2 regions of the Sodalis sp. RH16 genome follow, and region 2 is predicted to be linked to the other one. Evidence: predicted binding sites of a transcription regulator. Region 2 holds the regulator's gene; the other holds the start of a gene.
What was found. Region 2 encodes LexA, which represses DNA repair genes until DNA is damaged. Its sites were predicted from a motif close to TNCTGTATGTACATACAGNA; they were not measured.
Positions count from the first base shown of each region.

Region 1 (15,711 bases), 1.3 Mb from region 2:
CCTGGCGGCCTGCCGTGCCCATGGCCAGTCTGAGCCGGGGCCCTTCGGTTTTCAGGGCGGCTGCGATCTGGTGCATTTTCGCAGCCTCGGCACCAAGGGCATCGTCATCGGGCCGGGCTCGCTGGCGGTAGCGCATAAACCCGACGAGTTCGTGCCGTTGGATGAATTTATCAATGCCGGCCGGATTTATCAGCAGGTGGCCTGCGCTATGCTGCCCGCGGAGAACGCCAAGTGAAAGCCGCTCTTTATCGCGCCGATCTGCACTATCGGGGACTGCAGCTGCATACCGCCTCTTCCGGCAGCATCCCCGCCCTTGAGTCGCTCTATCTGGTACTGGACGACGGCCACGGCAGGGGCGTCGGGGAAGTCAGGCTGAATATCGCCTACCTCAACGGTTTTACCGCCGAACAGGTCATGGCGGATGTGCGCCGGGCCCTCGCCGGCCAAGACTGGTCGTTGCCCGCCGCCACGCTGCTGGAGCATTCGGAATCGACGCTATCCCCTTACCTGGCGCCGACCCGCATGCTGCTGGATCTGGCGCTGCATGATATGACCGCCGCCCAGGCGGGTACCAGCGTGGCCGGACTATTAGGCGCGCCGGAGGCGTTTCCCGTGTCTTCCGCCACCAACCAAACCCTGTTCTGGAGCACGCCGGAGGTCTTTTTGCAGCAGGCCGAGGCCTATGTGGCGCGGGGCTTCACCCAGCTCAAAGTCCGCATCGCCATCGGCACGCCGGAGCAGGATATCCAGCGTCTGGCGACGCTGCGTGACCGTTTCGGCGATCGCATCCATCTGGCCGCCGATGCCAACGGCCAGTGGACGCCCGAACAAGCCGCTGAACGTCTGCGAGCCTTGGCGCCTTTCGGCCTGAGCTATGTGGAGCAGCCCATCGGGCCCCAGTGGCCGGATGAAATCCCCCGACTGGCGGAGCACAGTCCCATCCCCTGGATGCTGGATGAAAGCGTCAGCTGCGAGGCCGACGTCGACCGGGTCATTGCCCTTCAGGGCAAGGTTTGGGCCCATCTGAAGCTGGTGAAGCTCGGCGGCATCGCCCCGACGGTGCGGGCCGCCCGGCGGCTGAGGGACGCCGGCATCCCCTTTATGATTGGCCAAATGAACGAAGGCGCCGCCGCCACCGCCGCGGCGCTTCAGGTGGCTTACCTCACCCAGCCCCGCTTTGCCGAACTCTATGGCGCCGACGGCATTATTGACGATCCGGTCAGCGGGGTGATCTACGGCCGGGGCCAGGTCAGCTGTTCTTATTCCACCGGTCTGGGTATTCATTTTGATGCGGGCCGGGCTGTGTTTATTCAGGAGTTTAACTAATGCAAAACGTGGGTAATATTGTCCAGGGCAGTCAATCCGCTTTCGCCCCGGAAGAGTACCGTGGCCGGGTACAGCGGGCGCGCCGGCTGCTGACCGATGCCGGTCTGGACCTGATGATCATCACCGGACCGGAGAATATTTTCTATCTCACCGGCCAGCAGACGCCGGGGTATTACACTTTCCAGGCCATGGTCCTGCCGGTTGACGGCGAGCCGGTGTTTGTTATCCGGCAGCTGGAATATTTCAATTTTATCTCCAATACCTTTATCAGCGACGCCGCCATCTACCAGGACGGGGATAATCCGGTGAATTTCCTGCTGGAGGTGCTGCGCGGACGGGGATGGCTCGATAGCCGCATCGGTATCGATAAACGGGGCTGGTTCCTGCCCATCAGCGTCTATGAGGCCTTGCAGGAAAAACTGGGGGTTATCCATGACGCGGCGGGCATCGTCGAACAGCTGCGGGCGGTGAAGTCGCCGGCGGAAATCGAAAAAATGGCGCTGGCCGCGCGCTATGTAGATGCCGGCATGAAAGCGGGCCGCGATGCCATTGCCGCCGGCGCCACCGAGAACGACCTGGTGGCCGCCATGATGGGACAGGCCATCGCCGCCGGCTCGGAATATGTCGGCATGGAACCGCTGGTCTCCACCGGACCGCGCAGCGGCGTGCCGCACGGTACCTGGCGCCGCCGCCGCATCGCCGCGGGGGATGCGGTATTTCTGGAAATGTCCGCCACCCACGATCGCTATCATGCCGCGCTGATGCGTTCCGCCTGGCTGGGCACCCCGCCCGCCGTCGCGCTGGATATGGAGAAGACCTGCCAGGAAGCCTTGCAGGCCGCCCTGGACGCCATCCGTCCCGGCGCCACCTGCGAAACCCCGCATATCGCCTGCCAGCGGGTGATTGACCGCGCCGGCTATACCGAAAACTTCAAAAAACGCACCGGCTATTCCATCGGCATCGCCTTTGCGCCGGACTGGGGCGAAGGGGCGATCCTGAGCCTCTATAGCGGCATCACCACCGAACTGCGGCCGGGCATGACGTTCCATATCCCGCCGGCGCTGCGGGTTTACGGGGAATTTACCGTCGGCGTCAGCGAAACCATTGTCGTCACCGAAACCGGCTACCGGGTACTGGGTTCAACCGAGCGTCCGCTCTATCAGTTAGGGTCATAATCGCCGGGGGTGGCCTGCCACCCCCATTTTATCAAAGGAAATTGCAATGAAAGATTTGGTCGAAAGCCGCGAACGCCTGAAGGGCATTTTTAATATTACCGTTACGCCCTTCACCGCCGACGGCGAGATTGATTTTGACGGACTCTGCCGCAACGTGGAGCGCGTCATTACCCTGGGGTATGACGGCATTCTTATCGGCGGCACTTATGGGGAATTCCCTACGCTCACGGTGGCCGAACGGGCCGCTATCTTCCGCCGGGTGATGGATGCGGTGAATGACCGGGTACCGGTCATGCTGTGCAGCGCCGGTTCCGATCCCCGGGCGGTGAAGGAGCTGACGGCCCTGGCGGGGGAGCTCGGCGGCCTGCCGATGGTGACGCCGCCGTTTGTTTCAGAGGTCACCGACGAGCAGATCGTCAGCTTTTTCAAACAGATGGCACCCTTATCCCGCACCGGCATCCTGGTGTATAACGCGCCGGGCATCGGCATCACCCTGGCGCCGGCCCTGCTGGAACAGCTGGCGGACATTCCGCAGGTGGTGGGGATCAAACAGGGCGACCTGAATCCCACCGTTATCGACCAGTTGGCTAATCGCCTGTCGGGACGCCTGCGGCTGTTTTGCGCCTCTGATCTGGCCTTCCTGGGGCCGATGATGTGCGGATTCGACGGCATCAGCAGTACCAACAGCGGCGCGCTGCCGGAGCTTATCCTGGCGGCCTATCGGGCGCTGGAACGGGGAGATGCCCATACCGCGCGGGATTTGCATCGTCTGTGGTACGGCTACCGGGGTCTGGCGCGCCGTTTCGGCCAGCCGCAATTGGTCAAGGCCGCCATGAACCTGCGCGGTTTCGACGGCGGCCATGTGCGTTCGCCGCTGATAGACGTGGCCGAACCGGTGATAGCCCAGCTTCAGGAAGAATTAACCAGGCTGGCGGCGGACAGCCGCGGCGGCGTGGTTCTGAAAAACTGAAATCGCGGGCGGGCATATGCCATGTCCGCCCGCGAGGCATGGCGCCTGGAGCGCGGTGCGGCGCCGGCAGAAACGGGCGGATATATCAACGCCCCGACAAGGCGGCCTGTTTCAGCCAGGCCATGATCAGCGGGTGTGCCGCCGCCGGGGCGGAGGTCAGTTCGGGATGTCCCTGTACGCCGAGATAAAATGGATGGTCGGCCAGTTCGATGCCGTCGGCGATGGCGCCGGCGCTATCGGTGGCGCTCACCGTCAGGCCGCAGCGGGGAAGCATCTCCAGCAGATCGGGATTGAGCTGATAGCGGTGGTTATAGCGCAGCCGGTTGTCTGTCGCCAGGATGGACGCCAGCCGGCTGCCGGTACGCAGCCGCATGTCATGCTCCCCGGAGCGATGCACGCCATAGCGGTTCGGATCCCGCAGCGGCACAAAGGTTTTCACCGGCGCGTCCGGGTCGGCTTCCTGCAGGTTGGCCCGCCGTAATGCCGGCAGCTGTTGCAGGGCGGCGGTGGCCATGGTCTGCATGCCCAGGCATAACCCGAGGGTGGGTATGCCCTGTTGCAGGGCATAACGCGCCACCGCCAGCTGTCCGGACACATTGCCCATATCCGCGCCGCCGGGCAGCAGTATCCCCGCCACCGTTGCCGGCAGCAGGCCATCATCCGGCGACAGCGTTTTGGGCGGGACGAACAGCACGTCAAGGGTAATGCCCAGTGCGTCGGCGGCATCCCCCAGGGCCGCCAGGGTGGCGGGATAGGCGGCGGCCTGATCCTGCCTTGCGCCGATAAGGGCGATGCGGAGTTTTCCCGCGCCGCGGATGGAATGCGGCGGCGAGGACGGTGGCGGCGTGGCATGCCAGCGGCCGAAGGTATCGGGTCGCCATTCGCCCTCGATGGCCGCGCCGCCGGAGCGGTCTTCCAGGATCAGGCGGCCCCGGCGGTTCACCGTATGCCAGAGACGGTACGGGACGCCGCCCTGCTCAAGCAACGGGATCAGAACGGATAAAGCGTCCCGCTGCGATGGTCCGATGGGCACCACGCAATCCTCCCGTGCCGCCCGCCGCGCGCAGGCGGCGGGGGTTAAGGCGGCGCCGGGCGAGCGGCCGGTCATGCGTTCAAGCCAGAGCAGCCCGCTGGTCACCAGCCCGCCGTGACGCAGCACATGCTGGCAGGCATCGGGAAATCGTCCGGTGTCGTAGTCCGCCGCCAGATGCAGCAGGGGGAGCTGGCGCTGCGCCGCCACGATCGCCGCCATCAGGCCGTACAGCGCGGGTTCCGGCGTGTCGTGCACCACCAGTAGGGTCGTCATGGATAGGTTCCTTTAGGGAATCAACAAAGGAAAGGCCGGTTCGGCCATGTTAATGTAAATTGAACTATATGTGTCAAATAATACAATTTTCTTATCCCACTTTGAAGAGGCATCCATGTCAGCAGAACTTATCGCCCGGCGTATGAAGCGCGTACGTCCCTCCCCCACCGCCGTGATTTCCGATATCGTGCGCGCCATGCAGCAAAACGGCATCGACATTATCAACCTGGGTGAGGGTGAGCTGGACTTCGATACTCCCCAATCTATCAAACAGGCGGGTATCGATGCTATCGAACGCGGCGACACCAAATACACCGCTGTTTCCGGTACCGAGGCGCTGAAACGGGCCATTATCGGCAAATTCCAACGTGAAAACGGGCTGGTCTTCCAGCCGGAAGAGATCATTGCCGGATGCGGCGCCAAGCAACTGATTTTTAATGCCTTCCTGGCAACAATCTCACCGGGCGATGAGGTTATCGTGCCGGCGCCTTACTGGGTTTCCTACCCGGACATGGTGGCCCTGGCCGAAGGCGAGCCCCGTATTGTCCCCTGCAGCGAGCAGTCGGGCTGGAAATTGCAGGTCGCCGACCTGGCCGCCGCCATCACCCCCCGTACCCGTTGGCTGATATTGAATTCCCCCAATAATCCCACCGGCGCGGTGTATTCCCGCGAAGAGCTGCAAGCCCTGGCTAAGGTGCTGCTGGATTCTCCCCAGGTGATGATCCTGTCCGACGATATTTACGAACATATGCGCCACGATGCCGAGCCCTTTGTCACCCTGGCGCAAATCGAACCCCGCCTGCGAGACAGAACGCTGACGGTGAACGGCCTGTCGAAGGGCTACTCCATGACCGGCTGGCGTATCGGCTATGCCGGCGGCCCCGCCTGGCTTATCTCGGCCATGCAGATATTGCAATCCCAAAGTACCTCCAACCCCAGCTCCATCTCCCAGGCGGCGGCGGTTGAGGCGCTGACGACACCGGCCGTTTTCCATGCCGACTGGCTGCGGCGGCTGGCGGCCCGGCGCGCCGTGGTCATGTCGATGATTGCCGAGGTGCCGGGACTCGGCGCCGAATTGCCGCCGGGGGCATTTTACGTGTTTGCCAACTGCCGGGGGATGCTGGGCAAACGTACGCCGCAAGGGAAGACAATAGACAGCGACAGCGATTTCGCCGCCTATCTGGTGGAGAATGCCCATGTGGCCACGCTGCAAGGGTCGGCCTTCGGCGCATCGCCCTATATCCGCATCGCCTATGCCATTGACGATGATCGCCTGCATGAAGCCTGCGCGCGCATCAAAAACGCCTGCCTGGCATTACAGTAGTAAAGTCCGGGTGCTTTTGCCCAGGGGATTAAAGGCAAGATCGCTGCGCTCTGGGTGAAATATAACAATACCGGCGGAACCGCCGCCGGCATATTTAATATAGGTTGGCTAATAATCAATGCCAAAATAACATCGCTTTTGATAAATAACTATACGAAACTAATGATTAGCATAGCTAATTAATTACCGTTAAACCTTTTGCTCATTCCCAATGATATTCTTATTTTTGATCTTTATATTAATCATAGAGCTAATTAACTTCCCGCCGAATCTCCTCAATCCCTGTCTTTTCAAACAAAACAATTTATTTATACTGGACACATAAACAGTATAAATGAGTTGAAAGAATGAAGATTATCGCAGACTTTTCCGGCGCCCATGCCATGCTGCCGGTGCTATCGCTCCCCTTGTTTGCCGATCAATGCCGGGCGGGCTTTCCTTCTCCGGCGCAGGACTATGTGGAAAAAACGCTCGACCTGAACGAGTATTGCATCCGCCATCCCAGCGCCACCTATTTTGTCCGCGCCAGCGGCGAATCGATGATTGAAGCCGGTATCGGCGACGGCGATTTATTGGTGGTGGATCGCGGTGAAACCGCCGGTCATGGCGATATCGTCATTGCCGCCGTCGATGGCGAATTCACCGTCAAACGGCTGTGCCTTAAGCCGCGCCTGGCGCTGCAACCGATGAATCCGGCCTTTCCGACGCTCTATCCCCAGCCGGATGCCTTGGAAATCTTCGGCGTGGTGCTGTACGCCATCCACAATACCCGGAACTAGCCATGTTTGCCCTGGCGGACGTGAACAGCTTCTACGCCTCCTGCGAAACGGTATTCCGGCCGGATCTGCAAGGGTTGCCGGTGGTGGTGCTGAGCAACAATGACGGCTGCGTCATTGCCCGTTCCCGAGAAGCCAAACAGCTTGGCATAAAAATGGGCCTGCCTTATTTTCAGCTGGGGGAATTGCTGCGCAAGCACCGTATCGCGATTTTCTCGTCCAACTATGCGCTGTATGCCGATATGTCGGCCCGGGTCATGTCTATTCTGGAAGCCATGGCGCCGCGCACCGAAATCTACTCCATTGACGAAGCCTGGATGGACGTTAGCGGCATCGAAGCCAGCATGCCCTACACGGAATTCGGCCATCGGGTGCGAACCAGGGTCCGGCAAGACACCGGCCTGACGGTAGGGGTAGGCATCGCCCGCACCAAAACCCTGGCTAAGCTGTGCAATCACGCGGCCAAACAGTGGCCGGCCACCGGCGGGGTAGTGGCTCTCAACGACCCGGCGCGCCTGCGCAAACTGATGTCGCTGGTGCCGGTGGAGGAGGTTTGGGGCGTGGGCCGCCGCATCTCCCGCCGGCTCAATGCCGTGGGGATTCATAACGCCTTGCAGCTGGCGGAATCGAATATTTCGTTTATCCGCAAGACTTTCAGCGTGGTATTGGAACGCACGGTGCGGGAACTGCAGGGAGAATCCTGTATCGCCCTTGAGGAGCAAACGCCGGTAAAGCAACAAATTGTCTGCAGCCGCTCGTTCGGCGGTCGCGTCACTGCCTTGGCCGATATGCGGCAGGCGGTTTGCCGCTATGCGGAGCGGGCGGCGGAAAAATTACGCCAGGAACAACAATACTGCCGGCAGATAGCCGTGTTTGTCCGCTCCTCGCCCTATGCCGTCAATGAACCTTATTATGCCAACGGCGCCAGCGAAAACCTGCTGACCGCCACCCAGGACACGCGGGATATAGTCGCCGCCGCCATGCGCGGGCTGGAACGGATCTGGAAAGAGGGACCGCGCTATGCCAAGGCCGGGGTAATGCTGAATGATTTTTCCCCGACCCGCCAGGCGCAACTGCATTTATTCGACGCCTGTCCCCCCCGGCGCGCCAGTATGGAGCTGATGGCGGTGCTGGATAAAATCAACCACACCGGCATCGGCCGGGTCTGGTTCGCCGGTCAAGGCATTGCCCCCTCATGGGCGATGCGCCGGGATATGTTATCCCCCGCCTATACCACCCGCTGGGGGGAATTACCCACAGCCAGGCTTTGCTGATGTTCGGATTCGCCATGGCGGCCACCGAATGAATGCCCATAAAACATTTCACAAACGCCGCTCGTCAATCCGGCGTTCATTATTCGGCGGTGCGTTATCTGGTAGTATTTTCCCGCGATGTGTCAATAACACTTTTACTCAACGGAGAAGAGCTCGTCATGCCGATAAGCGCAGTGGGTCACAGAAAGAATGTAGGTACATTTGAAAATAAATTTCTAAAATATAATACTAATATTATCCAGGAACAGATTATTAGCATAGCCCGTTCACAACAGGAGAAAGTACCGGTCAAACCGGGTGGAATAGCTGTTCTCTATACCCTTTCCGCTATTTTACCCCATATTAAAATGGTCGTGAATTCGTCGGCGGAGCCCCGCGGGGGTATCGTCATGTATAATGGCACGGCGCAGAACACCCCCAGCCATAACGGTAAAGCACAGATTATGGCGGCTGCCGCCAGGAACACAAACTATCCTAAGGCTGAATCTAGACCGGCTCCGATTCAAAATCATAGGATTCCCAACATTATTTCCGAGAATACAAATATAAAAAGCAATTTATATCAACATATGGGAAAAACCGCCTCTGAATTTTTTTATCAGTGCATGCAAAAGCTTGATGCGCTGGTAACCCAATATGACCCGCTCAGATTTCCCACGGCCGACGCAACGCCTGTGGGCACTGGTTATTTATCTCAAAACGGGGCCTACTGGGATCAGAATAATCATATCTATGTCATAAAGAGTGAATTGACAAAGAAAAAATTTATTGAATCGTTACTCAATTTCCTTGTCGTTAGCGGACAATTAACGGACTCAGGCGCAGAAAAACTTGAAACCTATGTAAAAGAAAACACCTCCGGCATTCCTTTTTTTCTCACGCCCGTAATGAAATTCGAGAATGAGTCATCAAGAGCGAAAAGGATCTCTGAGGCGGATAGAAACCGGTATATCGGCGAACATATTCGAGAACATTGCGCTTATGAAGCAGACGTGCTTAATACTAAAGGCGAAAATGAAGGAAAAGCCTTTATGTTCTGGGCTGGACGGTTAGAAAATCCTCTTCGAATGATATATGACAATACCGATGAAAGCCCATCCCCTTTAACACTGCAAGTAACAAGCGGGCTGAATTTCTTCTCTGACATTTTGACTCTAGGCTTAAAACCCCTCATTGGAAATCTTATTGCCAATTATCTTAGAAGAGAATACTACCTATCGCAAGGAGACGAGATATGCGCAGAAAGACAGCGCCATCTGATCATAGCTGAACTCGCTACTGGTATTAATGTCGAGGGATTTGCGTTCAGACATCGGGGAAAAGCGCCAATCCTAAAACCGCGAGAAATAATGCATTCGGTTCCCCTGTCCGAGCGGGCAGCCTACTCGCTGCGCAACCCTGCTACCGGGGTCCAAGAGGAACTGCTGATAAAAATAGTAGATAACAAAAAAACAGCGAGCGCGACCCACGATGGCAAAGACAACATTTACCTGAAACCGACGGATCAAAATGAGTTTATGACTTATCATTCTCATCCCGCCAAGCCGGACTTACCGGAAAGGAGAGTCATCTTTGATGAAGAGAAATCAACCTGGCGATATGCCGATAGCGTTGATGCCGCCGAGCTCAATGTACAATTCAGTAAAGGCAAGTCGTTTATTCACTTGCAAGGAGAGAAACATGAATTACGTATGAATCGTCACCGACAATATGAAGCCGTTGTTCATAAGACATCCGGTACCAAGGAATATCTTCCTGTCTATAGGGAACCGTTGTCACGTGAATGGCATTTAGAAGAACACAACGGGCATTCTGTATTCAATACCAGACAGAAGAAAATTATTAATGATTTTAATATTCCAATCGGCAAACCCGTCAAGTACATCGCGGAACAGAACGGCAATCAAAAGAGGTATGGCGCCGGAATAATATACCGGGTGGAAGACACCGATGCTTATTCAAACGATATATTATATAAAGCCATTGAGATGAATGGCATGGTGGTGCCGGTGAGAGAGCTTATCACATCGAAAAATCGTCTGCATTATGAAATATTCGATATTTCTAATAATCAAAAAGAGACCTACCCGGTTGAGTTTGACGGCGCTCGCTGGCTCTTTGAACGCCCGACGTCCATTCATGCATCCAATTCACTGAAAAAAACCGTTACGCGGGATATGCTCGTCGACATGGATGCCAGCCAGCTATCAGCACCGGGCCATAGAGGATTAAGATGGGACGCCCGAGAGAAATCCTTTTTGAAGGTCCACAATAAATACCTGCCGATAAAAAAATTAAATGGCAATAGATACAGTATTAAAGCACCTATGAAGGGTAATCGCATATATCTCCGATATAACAATGAAAAATTCTCTGTCGAGACAGCTCGCGAGAGGTTGAACAATATCCTTACCGAAGGCTTGAGCGGAAGAAAACGAACACTTGCCTTGGACGTTTTGAAAGAGCAGGATGGGTTTACTGAAGGCAGCGCCAGGGAATTGCTGCTTGAATATCAGTTCCCTAAAGATGGTTTTTTTGATGATTATAATTTTGCTCTTGAAATTGAGCAAACGGGTAAAGTACCTCGGTGGGCCAAGAGATTCAAGAAGTCCCATAGCCCTGAAAACGCTCAATCAGAAGCGCAGAAAACGGTTTCAGTGTTTGCAGTGGGCCAACCCGAACATCCTATTGAACTGAAGCTGGGAGACATATTAGGGGAGGGCTGCTATGGTAAGGTTTTTACTGATGCCAGTGATAATAACTATGTCATAAAAAAATATGTCCGTGACAATAAATATCTTCAGATTGACATAAAAACGTTGACCAATAACGAATCCAACTCATTCCGCCGTTATTACGGCGAGGACTCGGCAACATTATATCATAATGAAGAGGAAGATTTTTATCTGCGAATGTACCGTATTCCAGGTAGAACGGTTCCGCAGCTTCCCCCAGACACTTTACCCCCTGACGCCATTGAGCGGTACGTGGACATGCTGGAAAAACTTAATCATGTCGGCATATTACACGGTGATCTCCACGAGGGTAACATCATGTGGGATGACGAAGCGGAAATATTTCATCCCATCGATATTTACAATGTCAAAGACCAGTATTTCAGTGGAAATTCAGATAACACGCTTCAAAACGATATAGAGGAAGAGGAATGGCTCTATTTGGTTGATGACATCACCGCAAAAATGAAAAGCAATGTCCAGGTTTAACCCATCGGCAAACAATATTTGATAATAACCCTCATTCACGGTGGCCGTTTTGCGGTCGCCGTTTGCACACAATGCAAAAAAAACAATCTGTTGCGCTTCCCCCACGGCGGGGCTTGACATTATCCCACCGAAGCGACACCTCCAGTGGATGAATATTCACCGAAGGAATATTAGCGTTTTTGCAGCAGAGTGATTGCTACCGGCGGCAATTGAAGGTAAAAATACTTCCGCTGTGGCAAAAGCCGAAACCCGAAATTTCGGCGGTTATACCCCATCCATTATTAAAAAGACGACAAGGACCCCCCTATGTTAGCCAAGATTACCCGCCTGTTCCCGCTGTGGGCCGTTTTGCTGTCGGTTATCGCCTATTACTCCCCGGGAACGTTTACCCCCATGGGTCCCTATGTGGGGTATTTGCTGATGCTTATTATGTTCGCCATGGGCGTAACCCTAAGAGCCGGCGATTTCAAACGGGTTCTCACGCGTCCGGCGCCGGTGGTGGCGGCCACTTTCCTGCATTATCTGGTGATGCCGCTGGCCGCCTGGTTATTGGCCAAACTGTTTCATATGCCCGCGGATCTGTCGGCCGGCATGATACTGGTGGGCAGCGTGTCGAGCGGGACAGCGTCCAATGTGATGATTTACCTGGCCAAAGGCGATGTGGCTTTGTCCGTCACCATCTCGGCGGTATCCACCCTGGTGGGGGTATTCGCCACGCCGTTGCTGACCCGGCTCTATGTAGATACCCATATCAAGGTGGATGTGGCGGGCATGCTGCTGAGCATCCTGCAAATCGTGGTCATTCCGATTTTTGCCGGCCTGGTTATCCATCATTTATTCACCAAGGCCGTCAAGCGCATTGAACCGGGGCTGCCGGCGCTTTCCATGGTCTGCATCCTCGCCATCATCAGCGCGGTGGTGGCCGGCAGCCAGGGATTTATCGGCTCGGTGGGCCTGGTGGTCATTGCGGCGGTGATCCTGCATAACGGTATCGGCCTGCTCGGCGGCTACTGGGGCGGCAAACTGTTCGGCTTCGACGAAACCACCTGCCGCACCATGGCGCTTGAAGTGGGCATGCAGAACTCGGGATTGGCGGCAACACTGGGCAAGATATATTTCACGCCGCTGGCCGCCCTGCCCGGCGCGCTGTTCTCGGTTTGGCATAATCTGTCCGGTTCCGTGCTGGCCGGTTACTGGTCCGGCCGTCCGGTGGAAAAAGATCAGCATCGATAATTCCTCGCATACGGCGATGCATTAAGCCAATCCCGGCGGGAAAAGCCTCTTTTTCGCCGGGCTGCATGGCTGACCGGTTACAATTTTTAATTAATTCCCGACGGCCTCCGATATAAACAACGCACGTATTGTGCGTTTTTTCTAATGCTTTTACCGCTTTTGCACTAATATCTATGGCTTGTCCAGACAGGCAAATGCGCCCGCCCCCATGAAGCCGGCATTACAAAAGACATTTTCCGCATACCGCCGCGCCGATCGCGGCATCTATACTTTACTTAACATGCATTATTCATTAAGCCATTTCTCATCTCTCCGGCAAGATAGGTAACAGTTTTTTACCAAAGAGATAATGAATAAAAGCCATTTGGGTGTTAAATCTCACCGCCCAAATTATCTCGTTGCCACTGAAAAGCAGGATTGTTGAAAATATGTTCAGACTAAATGCCTTCCATTCCTCTAAGCTCAATCTTAAATGGGCCGGCATGTTCTGGTTGTTGAACGCCTTTTTACTGACGGCAGTCGCTTTTCGCTTTTGGCAGTGGATCTCCATTCCCCCGGGGGATATCCGCTCGCTGGTGTATTTGCTCACCACGCAGTACGGGCTGTTCGGCGCCTTCTGCGTGCTGGCGATGATTATTCAATGCCTGGTGTGTTTTTTGCCCCCCAGGCTGTTCCGTTCCGTCGGTATCCTCATGGCGTTTTTCCTCAGTGCGCTGCTGGTCGTGGATACCCTGGTGTATGCTCAATACCGTTTTCACCTGAACGGCGTGGTGCTGGAAATGCTGTTCCAGGGACGGGATATCATCGATCTCTCCTGGTATACCTGGCTGATAGGCGGTTGCATCGGTCTGGTATTGCTGGCGGTGCAATGCCTGTTCAGCGCCATGGCAACGAGGATGCCGCGCCTGCAGCGGCTGCGCAAGCCGGCCTATGTGTTAATGGCGGTCAGTATTCTGGTCAGCCAGGGGCTGCATGTCTGGGACGATGCCAATTATAAAACCCAGATCCCCGGCTATACCCGGCAATTTCCGCTGTACTACCCCTTAACCGCCAAGAGCCGCCTGGTAAAATGGGGTCTAGTGGATCCTTCGGTGGCCCTGAACAAGGAAAACAATCTGCATGTTGCGAGCGAGGGGGTACTGCATTATCCCTTGCAGGCTATCCAATTCCAGAAACCGGCCCAGCAGCCCAACATCCTGTTTATCCTTATCGATGCCTGGCGCTACGATGACGCCAATCCGCAGGTGACCCCTAACGTCAGCCGCTTTGCCCAGCAGGCTTTGCGCTTTCATCAGCACCGCAGCGGCGGCAATTCCACCGAACCGGGTATTTTCAGTTTGTTCTATAGCCTGCCCGATACCTATTGGCTGTCGGTACGCAACAGCGGCCAGCGTCCGGTGTTAATGCAAACCCTGGCGGACCAGGGATATGAATTCTCCATACACGGCTCCGCCAATATCAATCATCCGCCGTTTGATCGAACGGTGTTTGCCCAGATTCCCAATTTGAAGATCAGCAACGGCGCGCGCACTCCAGCCCTGCGGGATCAAGAGATAACCGATGATTTCAAGCAATTTATCGACAAGCGCGACGGTTCGCGGCCGTTCTTTGGTTTTCTGTTTTACGATGCCGCCCACGGTTATGATCTGCCTCCTAACCCGGTAACGCCGTTCCAGCCTTACTGGGATCGGGTAGACCATATCAAGCTGAATAATGATTTTGATCCCACGCCTTATCATAACCTCTACCGTAATGCGCTTTATTACGATGATGGGCTGATTGGCCAGGTATTAACCAAACTGCAGCAGGCCGGGCTGGATAAAAATACCCTGGTGATTATCACGTCCGATCACGGCGAGGAATTTAACGATCATAAAAAGAATTACTGGGGGCACGGCAGCAACTACAGCGATGTGCAGATTCATGTTCCGATGTTTATGCGTCTGCCGGATGGGCAAAGCGGCGATATCGACCGGCGCACCACGCATTTCGATGTGGTACCGACCCTGATGGCGACGGTGGCCGGGGTAAAAACGCCCGTCAGCGATTACAGCGTGGGCCAGAATATGCTGGATCCCTCGGCCCCGCAGTCGCAGGATATGATTGTCGGCAGTTATTATAATTATGCCGTGGTCTCGCCGGATTTAATTAATGTGGTCTATCCCGGCGGCGTTTTCGAAACCCTGACCCCGGACCTGAACCCCACTAAGCACCGTTTGCTGCAGGGGGATCGGCTGAAAAACATTATCAGCCTGATGTCGCGGTTTAATAGATAGCGCTGCATAATCAAAGGGCAGCAGAAGGGAGACAAGTGTCCGCCGGCTGGCACACGTTTAGCCATAGGCGAATCTGCTGCTTGCAATTATACTATCCGCCTCTCTTTGGCTGTCAGGAGGGCTTATGAAGCTCACGCGATATACCGACTACGCATTACGGGTAATTATTTACCTCGGTTCGCGGGATGACGGCCTGTCGTCCATCGCTGAAATTTCCGCCTTATATGACATCTCGCGCAATAACCTAATGAAGGTAGTGCAGGATTTGGCCCATCTGGGCTATGTCGAGGCGATCCGCGGCCGCAGCGGCGGCATCCGCCTGGGGCGGCCGGCGCGGGATATCAATCTCGGCACGCTTATCCGCCACACCGAGAAAAACCAGAAGCTGGTGGACTGCACCCGGTGCGTGATTGCCCCCGTCTGCGGCCTGCCCGGGGTGCTGAGCGAGGCTACCCGGGCGTTTTTCGCCGTGCTGGATAAATACACCCTGGCGGATTTACTGGTGCAGCGCCACCATTTTAACGATCTGCTGATCTTCTCCGATCAATAATCCCCGACGTCAGCCGAGCCAAAATACCAGCAGCGCGGCGAGAATGCAGTAGCCGCCGAACAGATGCCAGCGGTCGTGTTCCAGCCAGCGCGACAGCCAGCGCAGGGCAACCAGGCCGGCAATAAAACTGAACACCATCCCCAGCAGGCTGGGCCACAGCATCGGCATGATTGCGCCTGACGGCAACGGGTGATTCGCCGCGCCGCCATGTAAGGCCCGCAGCGCTTCTTTAGCGATCACCACCGGCGTAAGCACCACCGCCAGGGCAAAGCTGAAC
Region 1 covers NZ_CP178737.1:2,720,146-2,735,856, reverse strand. The annotation lists gene ACL2XJ_RS12610 (M20 family metallopeptidase) at 1-235, shown strand, start outside; gene ACL2XJ_RS12605 (mandelate racemase/muconate lactonizing enzyme family protein) at 232-1,326, shown strand; gene ACL2XJ_RS12600 (M24 family metallopeptidase) at 1,326-2,501, shown strand; gene ACL2XJ_RS12595 (dihydrodipicolinate synthase family protein) at 2,548-3,471, shown strand; gene ACL2XJ_RS12590 (glutamine amidotransferase-related protein) at 3,557-4,777, opposite strand; gene ACL2XJ_RS12585 (pyridoxal phosphate-dependent aminotransferase) at 4,893-6,101, shown strand; gene umuD (translesion error-prone DNA polymerase V autoproteolytic subunit) at 6,449-6,880, shown strand; gene umuC (translesion error-prone DNA polymerase V subunit UmuC) at 6,883-8,151, shown strand; gene ACL2XJ_RS12570 (hypothetical protein) at 8,184-11,375, shown strand; gene panS (ketopantoate/pantoate/pantothenate transporter PanS) at 11,682-12,608, shown strand; gene ACL2XJ_RS12560 (DUF3413 domain-containing protein) at 13,037-14,884, shown strand; gene ACL2XJ_RS12555 (Rrf2 family transcriptional regulator) at 15,009-15,434, shown strand; gene ACL2XJ_RS12550 (undecaprenyl-diphosphate phosphatase) at 15,444-15,711, opposite strand, start outside.
Region 1: the regulator LexA is predicted to act here: its motif matches at 6,413-6,432, upstream of umuD (translesion error-prone DNA polymerase V autoproteolytic subunit).

Region 2 (15,711 bases):
AAACAGCAGGGTGGACATGAGCTCGCCGTGACTCACCAGCTCATCGGTCAGGGCGTGAGAGGTCGCCAGCCCCGCCGCTTCGGAAAGCATGGCGATATTATCGAGCATGCGATCGATTTCTTCGCGGATGACCTGTGATTCCGCCAGGCGATCGATAATGGCGTATTGAATTCGGCGAATTTCATCGAGATGGAAGGCGCGCCTTTCCGGCTCATTCCCTTCCGCCAGCGCCACCAGTAAATTGGTGACGCCCGCGGAGGCGGACAATACCACCAGACGAACCGAGGGATTGGACAGGACGATATCCGCGCTGCGATTCATGGCGTCGAAATCAGCGACGCTGGTACCGCCGAATTTTGCCACGATCAAGGAGTTTAATGCTGTTTCTGCCATGCTCTTGCTGCCTCGTATCAAGCTGTCATCCATATCCGTGATGACAACGTTTAAATAATGCCGGCACGCGTTAAGAGCGGAAAACGGGGAGCAGACGTAGATGATGACCTACGATACGCCCAGAAGCGCCCCACCGTGCCTATCGCCCAACGGCGAATATGCGGGTGACAACCCAGGGGATTCAGCCCATGCGGTCGGTAGCGGAAATTCCGTGCATTCACCGCCACCTCGGCGCCGCTCCCCCTCGGGTTCTTTCAACGGAAAACGGATCCTCCGGAACCTTGCCTGGGCGGCGCGCCTCTTCTGGTTCACGCATATACCCGTCATACGTCAAGTCGCAGGTGCGTGCCGCCTTCCTGCAACTCCAATTATTCAAGGTATTGGATGCGCAACTAGGCCACTACAAATAGCGGGTAATTTTGTTCCTGTCAACGAGCAGCGTAAGGGGATATTCAATTTGCCCGCAAGTCATGGCGATAGCGCAAATCCGTTCGACTCTGTTACTCTGAAATACAGGCGCCCGCCTCGCGAGGCCATGGCGCGATAGTTTTTGCCGGTGGTTGTAACTATCCAAATTAATTCCAGTTGCGGGAAGGCGGCACGCGCCTGCAACGTGAAGCATGACGGGTATATCGCAATAAAAGGCATCGCAAGCCGAGTCCTTAGCGATACAATCACCGTTATCGGATCTTTTTAATTCTCAAGAAGAGCGTTGCTATGAAAAATATTAACCCTATCCACACGGCGGCCTGGAAAGCGCTGCAACAGCATTATGATCAGATGAAAAACGTGAAGATAAGCGATCTGTTTGCCCAGGACAGCGATCGTTTCAGCAAATTCTCCGCCACTTTTGACGACCAGATGCTGGTGGACTTCTCCAAGAACCGGATAACCGGCGAGACGTTGGCGAAATTACAGGACCTGGCTAAAGAGTGCGATCTCTCCGGAGCCATTAAGTCCATGTTCTCCGGCGAAAAAATCAACCGTACCGAAGATCGCGCGGTATTGCATGTGGCGCTGCGCAACCGCAGCAATACGCCGATTATTGTGGACGGTAAAGACGTCATGCCGGACGTCAATGCGGTACTGGCCAAAATGAAACAGTTTTGCGAACGGGTCATCAGCGGCGCATGGCTGGGCTATACCGGTAAACCTATTACCGACGTGGTGAATATCGGTATCGGCGGTTCGGATCTCGGGCCTTATATGGCCACCGAAGCGTTGCGGCCTTTTAAAAATCACCTGAGCATGCATTACGTCTCTAACGTTGACGGAACCCATATCGCCGAAACGGTCAAACATCTCGATCCCGCCACAACGCTGTTCCTGGTGGCCTCCAAAACCTTCACCACCCAGGAAACCATGACCAACGCCCACAGCGCCCGGGACTGGTTCCTGGCCGCCGCGGGGGATGGGAAACACGTCGCCAAGCATTTTGCCGCCCTCTCTACCAACGGCAAGGCGGTAAGCGAGTTCGGTATCGATACCGACAATATGTTCGAATTTTGGGATTGGGTGGGGGGACGTTACTCGTTATGGTCCGCCATCGGCCTTTCCATTGCCCTGTCCGTGGGGTTCGACAATTTTGAACAGCTGCTCAGCGGCGCCCACGCCATGGACCGTCATTTCGCACAAACGCCCGCTGAACAAAACCTGCCGGTGCTGCTGGCGCTTATCGGCCTGTGGTATAACAATTTCTACGGTACCGAAACCGAAGCCATCCTGCCTTACGATCAATATATGCACCGGTTTGCCGCCTATTTCCAACAGGGCAATATGGAATCCAACGGCAAATACGTCGATCGCAACGGGCAGCCGGTCACCTATCAAACCGGGCCGATTATCTGGGGTGAACCCGGCACCAACGGCCAGCACGCTTTTTATCAGCTGATTCATCAGGGCACCAAAATCGTACCTTGTGATTTTATTGCGCCGGCAATCAGCCATAATCCCCTAAGCGATCATCACGCTAAGCTGCTGTCGAATTTCTTTGCGCAAACGGAAGCCCTGGCATTCGGCAAATCACTCCAGGTGGTGGAAGATGAATTCGCCGCAGCGGGTAAAACGCCGGAACAGGTGACCCATGTGGCGCCGTTTAAGGTGTTTGAGGGCAATCGCCCCACCAATTCCATTTTGCTCAAAGAGATCACCCCCTACAGCCTGGGTGCTTTGATTGCATTGTATGAACACAAAATCTTCACCCAGGGCGTCATCATGAACATCTACACGTTCGACCAATGGGGCGTAGAACTGGGTAAACAGTTGGCGAGCCGGATCCTGCCGGAATTAGCCGCTGACGACCATGTCACCAGCCACGACAGCTCAACCAACGGATTGATAAATCGTTTCAAAGCCTGGCGCCGCTGATTACGCTACAGACCGAACGGGCAGCCAAGGAGTGGCTGCCGTTATGGCCCCGAGCGTTGCCGCTTATGGTATCCGATTGTTTATAATTAACTTTTTAATAGGGAGTAAGGTTAATCCTAAAAAAGCCGGTAAAAAGGCTTTTAACAATTTTTTATATGCGACTTAGCTGAAAAGAGCCATAAAATTTAAAAGCATGTTACTTCAAGCGGATAGGCTGTTATAATCTCGTCGCTATTAACCCTGGCAGCCGCTATAAAGCCGTGAGAATTTTCTGATTTATTATTGTCATGAAAGCTTCATAGCATTGAATAATCTGTCTATTCCTCGCCTATATTAGCGTTTAATCTTACAAATTTTCGATCAAATAGCGGAAGTCACTGGTTTAAGCCACCGGAGACTTTTGAATGCCATTTTTTAGCCCCTGATCCACAGGGATGAATGCAAGATATATTTTATTGCATTATATTGCTTTATGATGCTTATATAAGGCAAATCAACATTCCAGTGCTTTATAGTCATCATCCTCAAGAGTCTAAGGTAATAAATATGAAAAAACTGTTTAATGTTGTAATAGCTGCGATGCTGATGGCTAGTGGTTCCTACGCGATAGCGGCTGCACCTACCACCACCACTTCCAACGGCACCACGGGCAGTACGGCCGCCGCTTCAGGTTTGGGCGCGGGTGCCGCGACGGCAATCGGTGTCGGTGCGGTGGCATTGATAGCGGGTGCTGCGCTGATCAGTTCCCACAACGATGACAACGGTGATAACGGCGGTGGCGGTGGAACAACCGGAACCGGAACCACCACTTCAACCCGATAAATTATAATTACTCGATAACCACACATTTGTGTGGTTATTTTTTGGTCTCCTTCGTTTGGGATGAACGACGTGCGCTATTTCTTCTTATTGGTGGTGTGCTTTCTGGTGGCCGCGTGCAGTCCAGCGCAACAAGGTATAGGCGAGACGTTTAAAGTAGCTGTATTTGGTACGCCCGATGTGGAAAGGACCCCTGAACAGATTCGGGACCTTCCCTATGCCAGCATGTATGTCAAGGTGAATAAAGGTTCGCAGATATTTGTCGTTCTGGCGTATGCCGAGAATGGCTTCCTGAAGTGGGTTACCCGTGACAAGGCCATGCTTGTCACCCATAACGGACGGCTGGTAAAAACCCTGGATTTAACCGACAACCTTCTTGAGGTGACCAATCTGGCCTCGGATCCGCTGGCGCACGCCAACAGGATTACCGACGGCACCGAATGGACCCGCGTTCAGTCCTGGACCCAGAATAAGCAAACCTATTCCGCGTCGTTCACTTCCCGCTTCAGTATCGCCGGCAATGAAACCTTGACCGTACTGAACGTTCCCCATACCTATCGCATCCTTGATGAAGATGTCACCGTGGCGCAATTGAATACCCATTATCGCAACCGTTTCTGGATCGACACGAGCACCGGCGCCGTAGAAAAAACCCAACAATTTATCGGACCGGATTTCTTCCCGATTGAAACCACCACTTTAAATCCTTATAAGCCATGAAAAAACGACTCTTACTGCTAGTGAGTTTATGTGCTGGTTTTATTGCGTCCGCCTCTGCCGACAGCCGGGTGTCTATCTATCTACCGGGCCGGTCCCAGGCCGTTGTGGTCAATGGCGCGACCCACCTGGGACAAATCGCGCTTAATCCGGCGCTGGCCGGACATACCTGGTGGCCCGGCACCGTTATTGCGGAAAAATTGGCTACCGCCGCACAGCTTGATCAGCAGCGGCAACTGGTGGCAAGGCTGGGCGCGCTGAGCGCTGAACTGAGACAGGATAGCAACGACGGCCTGGCAAATTCCGTGGATCAGGTGCGCAGCCAGCTTGCCGGCTTGAAAGTCACCGGCCGCCAGTTCGTTTCCATGGATCCGGATTTCATCCGTCTGGAAGACGGGGCCGATCGTAAATTAAGCGGCGATTATACCGTGTATGCCCTGGCGCGGCCCACCAGCGTTCATGTGTTCGGCGCGGTAACGCCCGCCGGCTCGCAGCCTTATCAGGTGGGCAGCGATGTGTCCGATTATCTTGATAGCCATGATCGTTTAAGCGGCGCCGAAAAAAGCTATGCCTGGCTTATCCAGCCCGACGGAAAGTACCGCCAGGTCCCGGTAGCCTACTGGAATCGCCGCCATAACGAAGCGGCGCCGGGCAGCATTATTTTCGTCGGCTTTTCTTCCTGGTCATTACCCAGTGCTTATCAGGGCTTAAATGAACAAATTGTTTCCTTGTTGACTCACCGGATCCCTGACTGATGAAAAAAAAATATCTATTCAGCCTCATCGCTTTGTCAGTGGCCTCCGCTTGCCAGGCTGCCCCTTATACCGAGCCTTTGGGTCCGTCGCAGATGGATATGGGCGGCGTGGGCCTGCTGCAAACCCCTACCGCGCGCATGGCCCGGGACGGGGAATTCAGCCTTAACTACCGTGACAATAATCAGTATCGTTTCTGGTCGGCCAATATCCAGCTGTTCCCCTGGCTGGAATCCACCGTGCGCTACACCGACGTCCGTACCCGCCTGTACAGTAATGATCCGAATTTCAGCGGCGGTCAAACCTATAAAGACAAGGGCATCGATTTCAAGCTGCGCCTATGGGAAGAGGGGTATTACCTGCCTGAAGTCTCTGTGGGCATCCGCGATTTCGGCGGTACCGGCCTGTTTGACAGCGAGTTTGTGGCCGCCAGCAAGGCCTGGGGACCTTTTGACTTCTCCGTCGGCCTTGGCTGGGGATACCTGGGTACACGGGGTAACGTTAAAAACCCCTTCTGCGAGGCATCAGACAAGTTCTGCCACCGCGACAACAGCAATAATACAGCCGGTTCGTTTAATACCGGCGATTTTTTCCACGGCCCCTCGGCGATATTCGGCGGCGTCGAGTACCAGACGCCGTGGCAGCCCCTGCGCCTGAAGCTGGAGTATGAAGGCAACAATTACCAGGACGATTTTGCCGGCGATCTGAAACAGAATACGCCGGTGAATGTCGGCGCGATTTATCGGGTCGCCGACTGGGCGGATGTCAATCTCAGCTATGAACGCGGCAATACCCTGATGTTCGGTGTGACCCTGCGCACCAATTTCAACGACTTGACCCAGAAGCACCTGGACAGTGAAAAACCGGCCTACCAGCCCAATGAACAGTCCGATATGCTGCAGCATCAGGTGGCAGCGCAGCAGTTGGAGGATCTGAACAGCAATGCGGGTTACACCGCGCCGCATATCCAGGTCAAGGGCAATACCATGTACATGACCGGTCAACAGGATAAATACCGGGATGGTACGGAGGGCGTGGATCGCGCCAACCGCATCCTGGTGAATAACCTGCCGGCCAATATCAATACCCTTAAAGTGACTGAGACCCGGCTGCATATGCCGATGGTGACCACCGAGACCGACGTGAAGAGTTTGCAGAATACCTTGAGCGGTTATCCGCTGGGGCATGAGCAGCCGCTGATACAGCGCCGGACCGAACCGGATGTTCCGGAGCGTGCCGAACAGGGCTATTATATCGACCGCAGCCGCCTGGAGCTGGGCTGGTCGCCGGTACTTAACCAGTCGGTGGGCGGCCCCGAGTCGTTCTACATGTATCAGCTGGGCGTGGAGGGTACGGCCAATTATTGGATGACCAATCATTGGGTTACCTCCGGCAGCGTGTTTGGTAATATTATCAATAATTACAATAAATTCAATTTTACCAATCCTCCCAGTGACTCCCATTTGCCGCGGGTTCGCACCCGCATTCGTGAATATGTCGGTAACGATGTCTATATCAGCAATCTGCAGACCGCCTACATCTCCGGTCTTGGCGACGGCTGGTATGGCCAGTTATACGGCGGCTATCTGGAAATGATGTACGGCGGCGTCGGCGGCGAAGTGCTGTACCGTCCGCTGGACGCCAACTGGGCGGTGGGCGTGGACGGTAACTACGTCAAGCAGCGCGACTGGAACGATATGATGCAGTTCGCCGACTACAGCGTCGCCACCGGTAACCTGACCGGCTACTGGCAGCCCAGCTTTATGAACGGGGTGCTGGTTAAAGCCAGCGTAGGGCGTTACCTGGCCAAGGACAAAGGCGTGACGTTCGATGTGTCGCGGCGCTTTGACAGCGGCATAACCGCCGGTGCTTTCGCCACGTTCACCAACGTTTCCAAAGAAGAATACGGCGAAGGCTCTTTCACCAAGGGATTCTATCTGTCGATACCGCTGGATCTGCTGACCGTAACACCGAACCGGACCCGTGCCCAGCTGAACTGGATACCGCTGACCCGCGACGGCGGACAGATGGTCGGACGCAAATTCTACCTGTACGGTTTAACCGACGAGCGTTCTCCCGCACTGAACTGATGAGTTACCGACATCGGTTACTGCGCTGCCATGGCCTCCTCCCGGAGGCCATTTTATTGACTTGACGCCCGCCGCGGGCGATATTGGCGAGGGGAAACCCCCAGCAGATAATTCTCCCGCCGCAGGCGGGTCATTAAGCCGGCGTTCTGGGCTACAATAATGTCACCCGCTTATTTTCAAACGATGGGGAACGGTTGACGGATAATCTCTATATCTCATTGCTGGCGTCCATCCAATGGTTAACCCCACAGTCACCACAGCCTGATCCGACTAAAAGAGATTGGCTGCTGGAGTGCGATTCCATGACCCGGCGCCTGGAACGCCATTGCCGGCAGGTAAGCGTACAGCGGGCCAGGGAGGGGTATGTCTTCGCCGGCGAAGCGGGCGACGATATTGCCTTGTTGCCCGCCAGCGAGCGCTACTGGCTGCGTGAGGTGGTGCTGTACGGCGACGGCAATCCATGGCTGGCGGGCCGTATGGTTATTCCCGCCGCGGTGCTGGAAGGACCGGCGTGCGCGCTCAAAACCCTGGGGGATATGCCGCTTGGGCGATGGCTGTTCCGCGACGGGATGCCGACCCGTGACTACATCCAGTTGGGTCGGGCGGGGAATTTATGGGCGCGTCGCTCTTGCCTGCGTCCGCATGGAAAGCCCTTATTGCTAACCGAACTGTTTTTACCGGATGCCCCTCTGTATCGTTAACAGCGGCGGCGTTTTGATGAAGTGAAGGAGAGAAAAGTGGAACACAGCGCCACAATGGGCAAATGGCAGGCCTGGTGCCGGTTGATGCGCATTGATAAACCCATTGGTTCTCTGTTGTTGCTTTGGCCGACGTTATGGGCTCTGTGGCTGGCCGGACGGGGCACTCCCGATGTCGGCATTCTGCTGGTTTTTATCCTCGGGGTATTTTTAATGCGTGCCGCCGGGTGCGTGGTGAATGATTTCGCCGATCGCAAAATTGACGGCCATGTTAAGCGTACCGCGTCGCGCCCTCTGCCCAGCGGCCACATCAGCGAAAAAGAAGCAAAGGTCCTGTTCTTGTCACTGGTCACCGCGTCCTTCGGCCTGGTGCTGACATTAAATTCCATGACCATTGCCCTATCGGTGGCCGGATTGGTCCTGGCATGGGTTTACCCGTTTATGAAGCGGATAACCCATTTACCGCAGCTGGTATTGGGCGCGGCCTTCGGATGGTCAATTCCGATGGGGTATGCCGCGGTTAGTGAGTCCTTACCGATTTCATGCTGGCTGCTGTTCGCCGCGAACGTGCTGTGGACCGTGGCCTATGACACCCAATATGCCATGGTGGACAGGGATGATGATATCCGCATCGGCGTTAAATCAACCGCTATCCTGTTCGGCCGCTATGACAGGCTTATCATCGGTATATTGCAAGCGGCTACCCTGCTGTTATTGGTTTTGCTGGGATGGCGGTCGGGATTGAACGGCATTTTCTTTATCGCATTGGCGCTGGCGGGGGGACTGTTCGTTTATCAGCAAAAGCTCATCGCCGGACGTGAACGGCCGGCGTGCTTCAAAGCCTTTTTGAATAATAACCTGGTGGGCATGGTGATCTTTCTCGGCATCGCGCTGAGCCTGCTTGTCGAGGCGATGAAATAATCATCCGCAGCCCACAGCTCACGGAACTATGTCGACAGCCAGCATTGCAGCCGACAGACAACATCGCACAGCCCGGCCCTGACGGCTTTCCGCCAAGCCGCCAGGGATATACTGCTTATTCTACTCCGCCGGTGACGGCAGGGGTTGCAGTCCGGGGGCGGCAACCAGCAGGCTGGCGCTTTCTATGGTCAAATGCACTTCCGGCGTCATCAACTCGCTGAGTATCTCGCTCATTTCAAGCACCTTTCCGCTAATGGCATCGCCGCTGTCGCTGATGTAGTTCTCTTCGCGCAGCGTGGCCACCAGTGTGGAAAACACCGCCTTATCGAAAAACTCAGGCGCATTGATACCGTGCAAGACCGAGAGCCGCTGGGCCATGATCCGGCTCTCTTTCTCCAGCGTGCCTCGATTGATTTGAGGGTTAAACCGCAATAAGGAGAACGTAATGGCATAACGCTGCAGGGTTTCCCTTATTCCTGCGGCCAAGAGCTGCAGAGTTTGGGCGCGCACCGGGTTGAGCAGGAGTTGCCGCGCCTCCTCGATAATCAATCCCTGCCGGAGCAGCTCTTCAATCAGCGCATCGATAACCGGGCCGATCTCCGCCGTTTCATAGTGCATAAACAGTTCTGCTTTGAGCAGCGGGTAAAGCAGATAGCTATGGCGTAATAGCGTCTCTCGGTCTATACCGGGATGGCCGAGAATGATGCTGGCCACCAGCGACGGCAGGATAAATAAATGCTGGATGTTATTCCGGTAGTAGGTCATCAGCACCGCTTGTTCTCGCGTCAAATAGATGATGTCGCCGATGGTGTCCTGCTCAACGCTGAATTTATTCATCGCCAGAGCATGCTCCAGCAAGCCTTCCGCCGTGGTGTCCGGAATGGTCACATCCGCTGCGTAGGGAACGTTGCGCATCAGTTCCAGATAGCAGTTCAGTTGGTGCAGCAATTGTTCCCGGGTTAACGAACGCTGGCGTGAAGCCAGCAGTACCGTGGAACAAAGATTAATGGCATTCGCCGCGGCGGCGTTATTGATGCGCACCATGATTTTGCCGGCGATGTCATCCACCACCGGCGCCAGCCAGCCGGGACGCTGGGCTTCGATAGGATCGATGGAATCACGCCACTGCGGCACGTTCTGGCTCAGATAGGCGCTCAGTGACAAAGGCTCGCCGAAGTTGACATAACCTTGGCCCAGATTACGCAATTTACGCAACCCGCGCACCATCTGCAAAAATCCCTCTTTTTCCTTGGTGGCGCCGCGCAATTCCTTGGCGTAGGTGGCCACCTCCATGACATGTTCATAGCCGACATAAATCGGCACCAGGGTGATGGGCCGGTTACCTCCCCGCAGCATGGCCTGGATGGTCATGGTCAGCGTGCCGGTCTTGGGCTCCAGCAGGCGTCCGGTACGGGAACGCCCGCCCTCCATAAAATATTCCACCGAGTAGCCGCGGGTGAAAAGTTCCCCAAGGTATTCACGGAATATGGTGGAGTAGAGTTTATTGCCCTTGAACGTGCGGCGGATAAAAAATGCCCCCAGGCGCCGGAAAATCGGGCCCGCCGGCCAAAAGTTCAGGTTAATGCCGGCGGCGATATGCGGGGGCACCAATCCCTGGTGATAAAGTACATAGGACAGCAACAGATAATCCATGTGGCTGCGGTGGCAGGGCACGTAGACGATTTCGTGACCGTCTTCGGCCAGTTGCCGGACCCGATCGGCATTGCGTACGTGCAGACCTTGATACAGGCGATTCCAGGTCCAGCTCAATACCCGATCCGATAAACGTATGGCCTCATAAGAAAAGTCCGCCGCAATTTCCTCCATCAGCTGGATGGCGGTTTGCTGCGCCTTATCGGTGGAGATTTTTTTGCTGCGGGCTTCATCTTCAATGGCTTTTTCAATGGCCTTGGACGCCAGCAGCTTGTTAAAAAGATCCTGGCGTACCGGCAAACGCGGCCCAACCGCCACCAGGCGCTGGCGGGCAAAATGTATCCGGGCGACCCGGGCGAGCTTTTGCGCGATGGTCTTATCCGTACCGTGTTCCGTTGCCATGTACCGCATCGACAGCGGATTGGAAAAGCGGACAAAACTGTCACGCCCCAGCCAGAGAATGGCGATGAATTTTTGAAAACCGTTCAGCAGCCGCAGCTGCGGAGCCGGTTGGTTGGGCTGTGCTTCACGGCCCGGGGCGCGTCCGAACATCACGGAAACCGGCACCATTTGTACATCGAGCTGGGGATTGTTACGGTGTAAGTCCAGGTAATTGTGGAATAACTTGACGGATTCCGGCTTCTCGGTGAAGTAGGAGAAAACCCGCGGACCATCGTTAATAAAGACATAACGCGGCAGCGTTACCCCGTCAATTTCCAGGGGAATCAGCGGATCCGGCAGTTGGAGCTTTAAGCACTGCCCGCGCAGGGTAAGCAAATCCGCTTTGGAATTATAAGGTAACACGTACATCATGGCCCGCATGGGATCCAGACCGGTTTCTTCCCGTGGATTCGCGGGGATTACCTTACTTCTCACCAGCAATTTTATTGGCAAATCCAATAACGCATAATAAATGTTACGCCAACCTGACATATCTGTGTGAAGCCTCTTGTTAGCATTGCGGCACAAGAATACCAGAAACTGCGCAACAGATCTGTGGTGATGAGAACGCAAAGAACCGGTAATATGGGCGCAATTTTCCTCAAGCGCGCAAATGTATGGCAAACCAAATCAGTGGACTTAAACGTATCTATAACGCCATGGGATATTCATTAAAAGGATTATCAGCGGCCTGGCGTCATGAAGCGGCTTTTCGGCAGGAAGCGGTAATAGCCATCCTTGCCATCGTACTTGCATATTATCTCGAATCCGACGCTATTTCGCGTATTTTATTGATTGGCTCGGTGTGGCTGGTATTGGTGATGGAAACGATAAACAGCGCCATAGAAGCGGTGGTGGACCGCATCGGGCCAGAGCTGCACCCCCTCTCGGGACGGGCAAAGGATCTCGGGTCGGCTGCGGTTGCGCTGGCCATCATATTGGCGGCCTGGGTCTGGATAACCTTGCTGTGGCGACTATTTCGATGATGGCTTCTTTTAACCGTTGTTAAATTCAGCCGTTTTTATTACGTTTTGCCACACATGAGGTTTTCAATTGGGCTCGACCTGTATATACTCACATGAAGACTGTATAAACAAACAGGGGACGGAATGAAAGCGTTAACCGCCAGACAACAAGAGGTTTTTGACCTTATCCGCGATCATATATCGCAAACCGGCATGCCGCCGACACGCGCGGAGATCGCCCAACAGCTGGGGTTTCGCTCACCCAATGCCGCCGAGGAGCACCTTAAGGCGCTGGCGCGAAAAGGGGCGATTGAGATTGTCTCCGGCGCTTCCCGCGGGATCCGTTTACTCATTGAGGAAGAAAGCGGTTTGCCTCTGATTGGCCGCGTGGCGGCGGGCGAGCCATTGCTGGCGGAGCAGCATATCGAAAGCCATTACAAAGTCGATCCTGATTTGTTCAAACCCCATGCGGACTTTTTGCTGCGCGTCAGCGGCATGTCAATGAAAGACATCGGCATCATGGATGGTGATTTGCTGGCGGTGCACAAAACGCAGGATGCCCGTAATGGCCAGGTGATTGTCGCGCGGATTAACGATGAAGTGACGGTAAAACGCCTGAGAAGACAAGGCAATATCGTTGAGCTGTTACCTGAAAACAGTGATTTCTCCCCCATCGTGGTGGATTTACGCCAGCAGGAGCTCACTATCGAAGGATTGGCGGTAGGTGTCATTCGCAACGGCAATTGGATCTGAGCCTTTGTCTGGACCCGCTTTGATCTGTTGGTGACTCTAGGTAGCGTATTCTCCCCCGGTTTGGTTTTCGGCGTCCTTTATCAGCTTCGGCGGCCGCAGATTTATTGGGGGAGCTGTGGCGCGTCGTTTTGTTCCGTTCAATAACCTTTTTGCATCTTTTCTTGCCTCGCTTTCTTCAATACTTGCCGTCATTAATCGCTGTTCCCGCCAGCTATCCGCGTCAAAGCACAAGTGAAGTTTATACATATTTTGTTACATTTATCGTCACTCTAATTTCCTCCGCTACCTGCTGTTTTATATCGCCTTATGGTAAAAAACGCGGGAATTACCGTCCATATGACGTCAAATCCTCTGCCAAATAAACCTTTCGCCAAACGCACTGCTATACTTAATCTCATAGGGTTAGCTTATAGATTAACGATGTCAGACGTTTTCTTTAACGAATCCGATTATTCATTAACCGCTGCAAAAGGTTAATGATTAAAATTCCTCACCAAACGATAGCGAAGGAGTTTTACAATGAATACTGACCAAGCAAGCGGCAACTGGAAGCAATTCAAGGGTAAAATGAAAGAACAATGGGGCAAACTCACCGATGATGATTTGACCGTTGTTGAAGGGAAGCGTGACCAGTTAATCGGTAAAATTCAAGAACGTTATGGTTACGGCAAAGAAGCAGCAGAAAAGGAAGTTTCGAACTGGGAAACCCAGAATAAATATCGCTGGTAGCGATGTAACGTGGTAGCCCGCTATTACGTTGGTTACCCGGAATAATCAGATTAATGTTCCTACCCAAAGGTACAAGGATGTACCACCTGCCTAATCACATCCTTAAACTAATCTACTAAAAATTTTAATGCCTACCTGTTTAACTATTACCTCTTTTTGATCCCAATGCTATGGTCGTGTCCGCAATTATGCAGCCGATCGCAGGATTGCACTTCGGAACACTTGAGGCAAAAACCATGGGCTTCCACCACGTTATGCCGCATGGCAAAACCCGCTGACCGGGCCATGCGTTGTAGAATCTCCTCAATCCCCTCGGTGGATTGCTCCGTGACCTGGCCGCAGCGATCGCAGATAAAAAAAGCCGAGGTATGGCTAGGCTCTTCAAAATGATGGCACAAGACAAAGCTGTTGGTTGACTCGACGCGATGTATAAATCCCTGCTCCATGAGAAAATCCAGTGCGCGATATATAGTCGGCGGTTTAGCCTGGGGTTCTGAGGCCCTTAACAGATCAAGCAGATCGTAGGCGCTAATTGCCCCCTCCTGCTGCGTCATCAGGCGCAATACTTCGAGCCGCTGCGGCGTCAGGCGTACATTCCGTTGTTCACACAATTGTTCAGCTTGACTGAGCAATTGCGAACTAGTCATGCTTTTCATAGGGAACCCCCGTAGCTTATCTATCCATCATCTTATCATGATGACGATAAAATACCGAATCTAGGGATGTAAGCCGAGCGAGGCTATAGCATTCCCGGCTAACGGTCAGCAAAACAGGGCAGAGAAGAGCTTTTATGCTGTCAGGCGTGGCGACATATTTATTTCCCGGGGAGGGTGGCTGTTGATGCCTTCCGTAACGCTATTGGCGATGGTAATCAGGTGATAGATAACCTGTTTGTTGCTTGCCCTGGTTTTTCTCTTGATATTTATCTTATGGGAGGAAAGGGTTTTTTCTTTGATATGCAAATGTGAACAGATATGTAACGTATCGTAGCCGGACATCCACATTGTGAGGACTTCAGCTTCCGTTTTACTAAAGCGCAGTGGGGAAAATCCAAGTTTGTTATTATCATCCAGCCATGTTCTGACATCGAGATAATAACGGATAATCATATTGATAGTGCTGATTTTGATAAATTTTGAAGTGATAATGACATTCTTTTTGATTGGGATAAAATCATAGAATTTTATGCTTTCATTACCGATAAAGATAAAAAAGAGCGTCGCCGGATGCTGTTCTATGACGGTCTTGAGCTCCTCATTATTGTGCTGATATTGAAAATAATTCTGATTGATAAAAATAATGGAAGGAGATGCTGTTTCGCATTTTTTTCTCAATGTTGACAAACTGTCCAGTGTTCGAATACTTCCTTTAACACCATTTGCGCCAAGAGAGCTTTTCAGCGCATATCTGGTGTATGTGCATGGATCAAGAATAAACACTGTCATAATAATCGCGATATCTACAGTTATGGTTATTGATAGGGGAAGGATGCGTTAGTTCGTTCTATAAATTCCCTTTGAAGACGAAAACAGTGCCTTCGGTATTTGTTTACCGGCTGCTTGTTCGGTTGAATATGATTTTTCTCTTTCTGTTTTCCCTGAAATGCAGAGCCAGGCTGATTATGGTAATCAGCAGCATAAAAGCGATAAGCACGCTGTAAATAATCATACTTCAACCTTTCACTCAGTAATGAAGACGGCGACGCCTTAAATCCATGTGATAGAGGATTATGACCAGTTTGTAAATCGCCATCGAAGCCATTGGGACGTAATATAAGTTATTTGGTACAAAATGAGTTTTTTTTCAAAAAAAAGCTATTGAATGTTAATACTTCGCTGCCAAACCGCGGTTTGCGCACGGCGCACCTCCGGTCGTTTAAAACGCTTGGCAGGGTATTGCCGCCGCTGGATTTCATGCCAAAGGCCGGCGGCAAACGGCAGGGATCTTTATTTGCCGGAAGAGGAGTGATGCCACGCCATGGAGAAGGCGCTGTGGGAATAGTGGAATAGGATGAGATATACGCCGGTAATTGCTTTTTTTAATCAGTTAAAAATCAACATTGCTACTCGACAGCGTGATGCTTATGATTATTGATAGGCAAATAAATTTATCAATAACGGATGCCTTTTTGATTAAAAATTATTATAGGGCATAGAAGAGATGCGATATATTTTTGTATCTGTCTTTTAGGTATCCATCGCCGATATGCCCTTTTTTTTGCTCAACTCAATATCCGCCTTCTTTAAGCGTCATTAAGAGCAAGGAGAAAGCCCGTTGGAGAAATATCAGGCTTTCCCCAGGGCGTTGTTGCAAAAATATCAGACTCTCCCCCGTTCGAGGGATCTTATATCGGTTTGAGTAAATATCTGTTGAAACAGGGCGAGCATCCCCTCGCACAGGCTGTCATTCCAGC
Region 2 covers NZ_CP178737.1:1,376,114-1,391,824, reverse strand. The annotation lists gene lysC (lysine-sensitive aspartokinase 3) at 1-393, opposite strand, end outside; lysine riboswitch at 509-704, opposite strand; gene pgi (glucose-6-phosphate isomerase) at 1,111-2,760, shown strand; gene ACL2XJ_RS06330 (hypothetical protein) at 3,199-3,582, shown strand; gene ACL2XJ_RS06325 (YjbF family lipoprotein) at 3,652-4,299, shown strand; gene ACL2XJ_RS06320 (capsule biosynthesis GfcC family protein) at 4,368-5,051, shown strand; gene ACL2XJ_RS06315 (YjbH domain-containing protein) at 5,051-7,138, shown strand; gene ubiC (chorismate lyase) at 7,333-7,839, shown strand; gene ubiA (4-hydroxybenzoate octaprenyltransferase) at 7,894-8,757, shown strand; gene plsB (glycerol-3-phosphate 1-O-acyltransferase PlsB) at 8,878-11,343, opposite strand; gene ACL2XJ_RS06295 (diacylglycerol kinase) at 11,469-11,837, shown strand; gene lexA (transcriptional repressor LexA) at 11,961-12,569, shown strand; gene ACL2XJ_RS06285 (CsbD family protein) at 13,089-13,298, shown strand; gene zur (zinc uptake transcriptional repressor Zur) at 13,445-13,954, opposite strand; gene rcsA (transcriptional regulator RcsA) at 14,087-14,743, opposite strand; gene ACL2XJ_RS06270 (MmgE/PrpD family protein) at 15,617-15,711, opposite strand, start outside.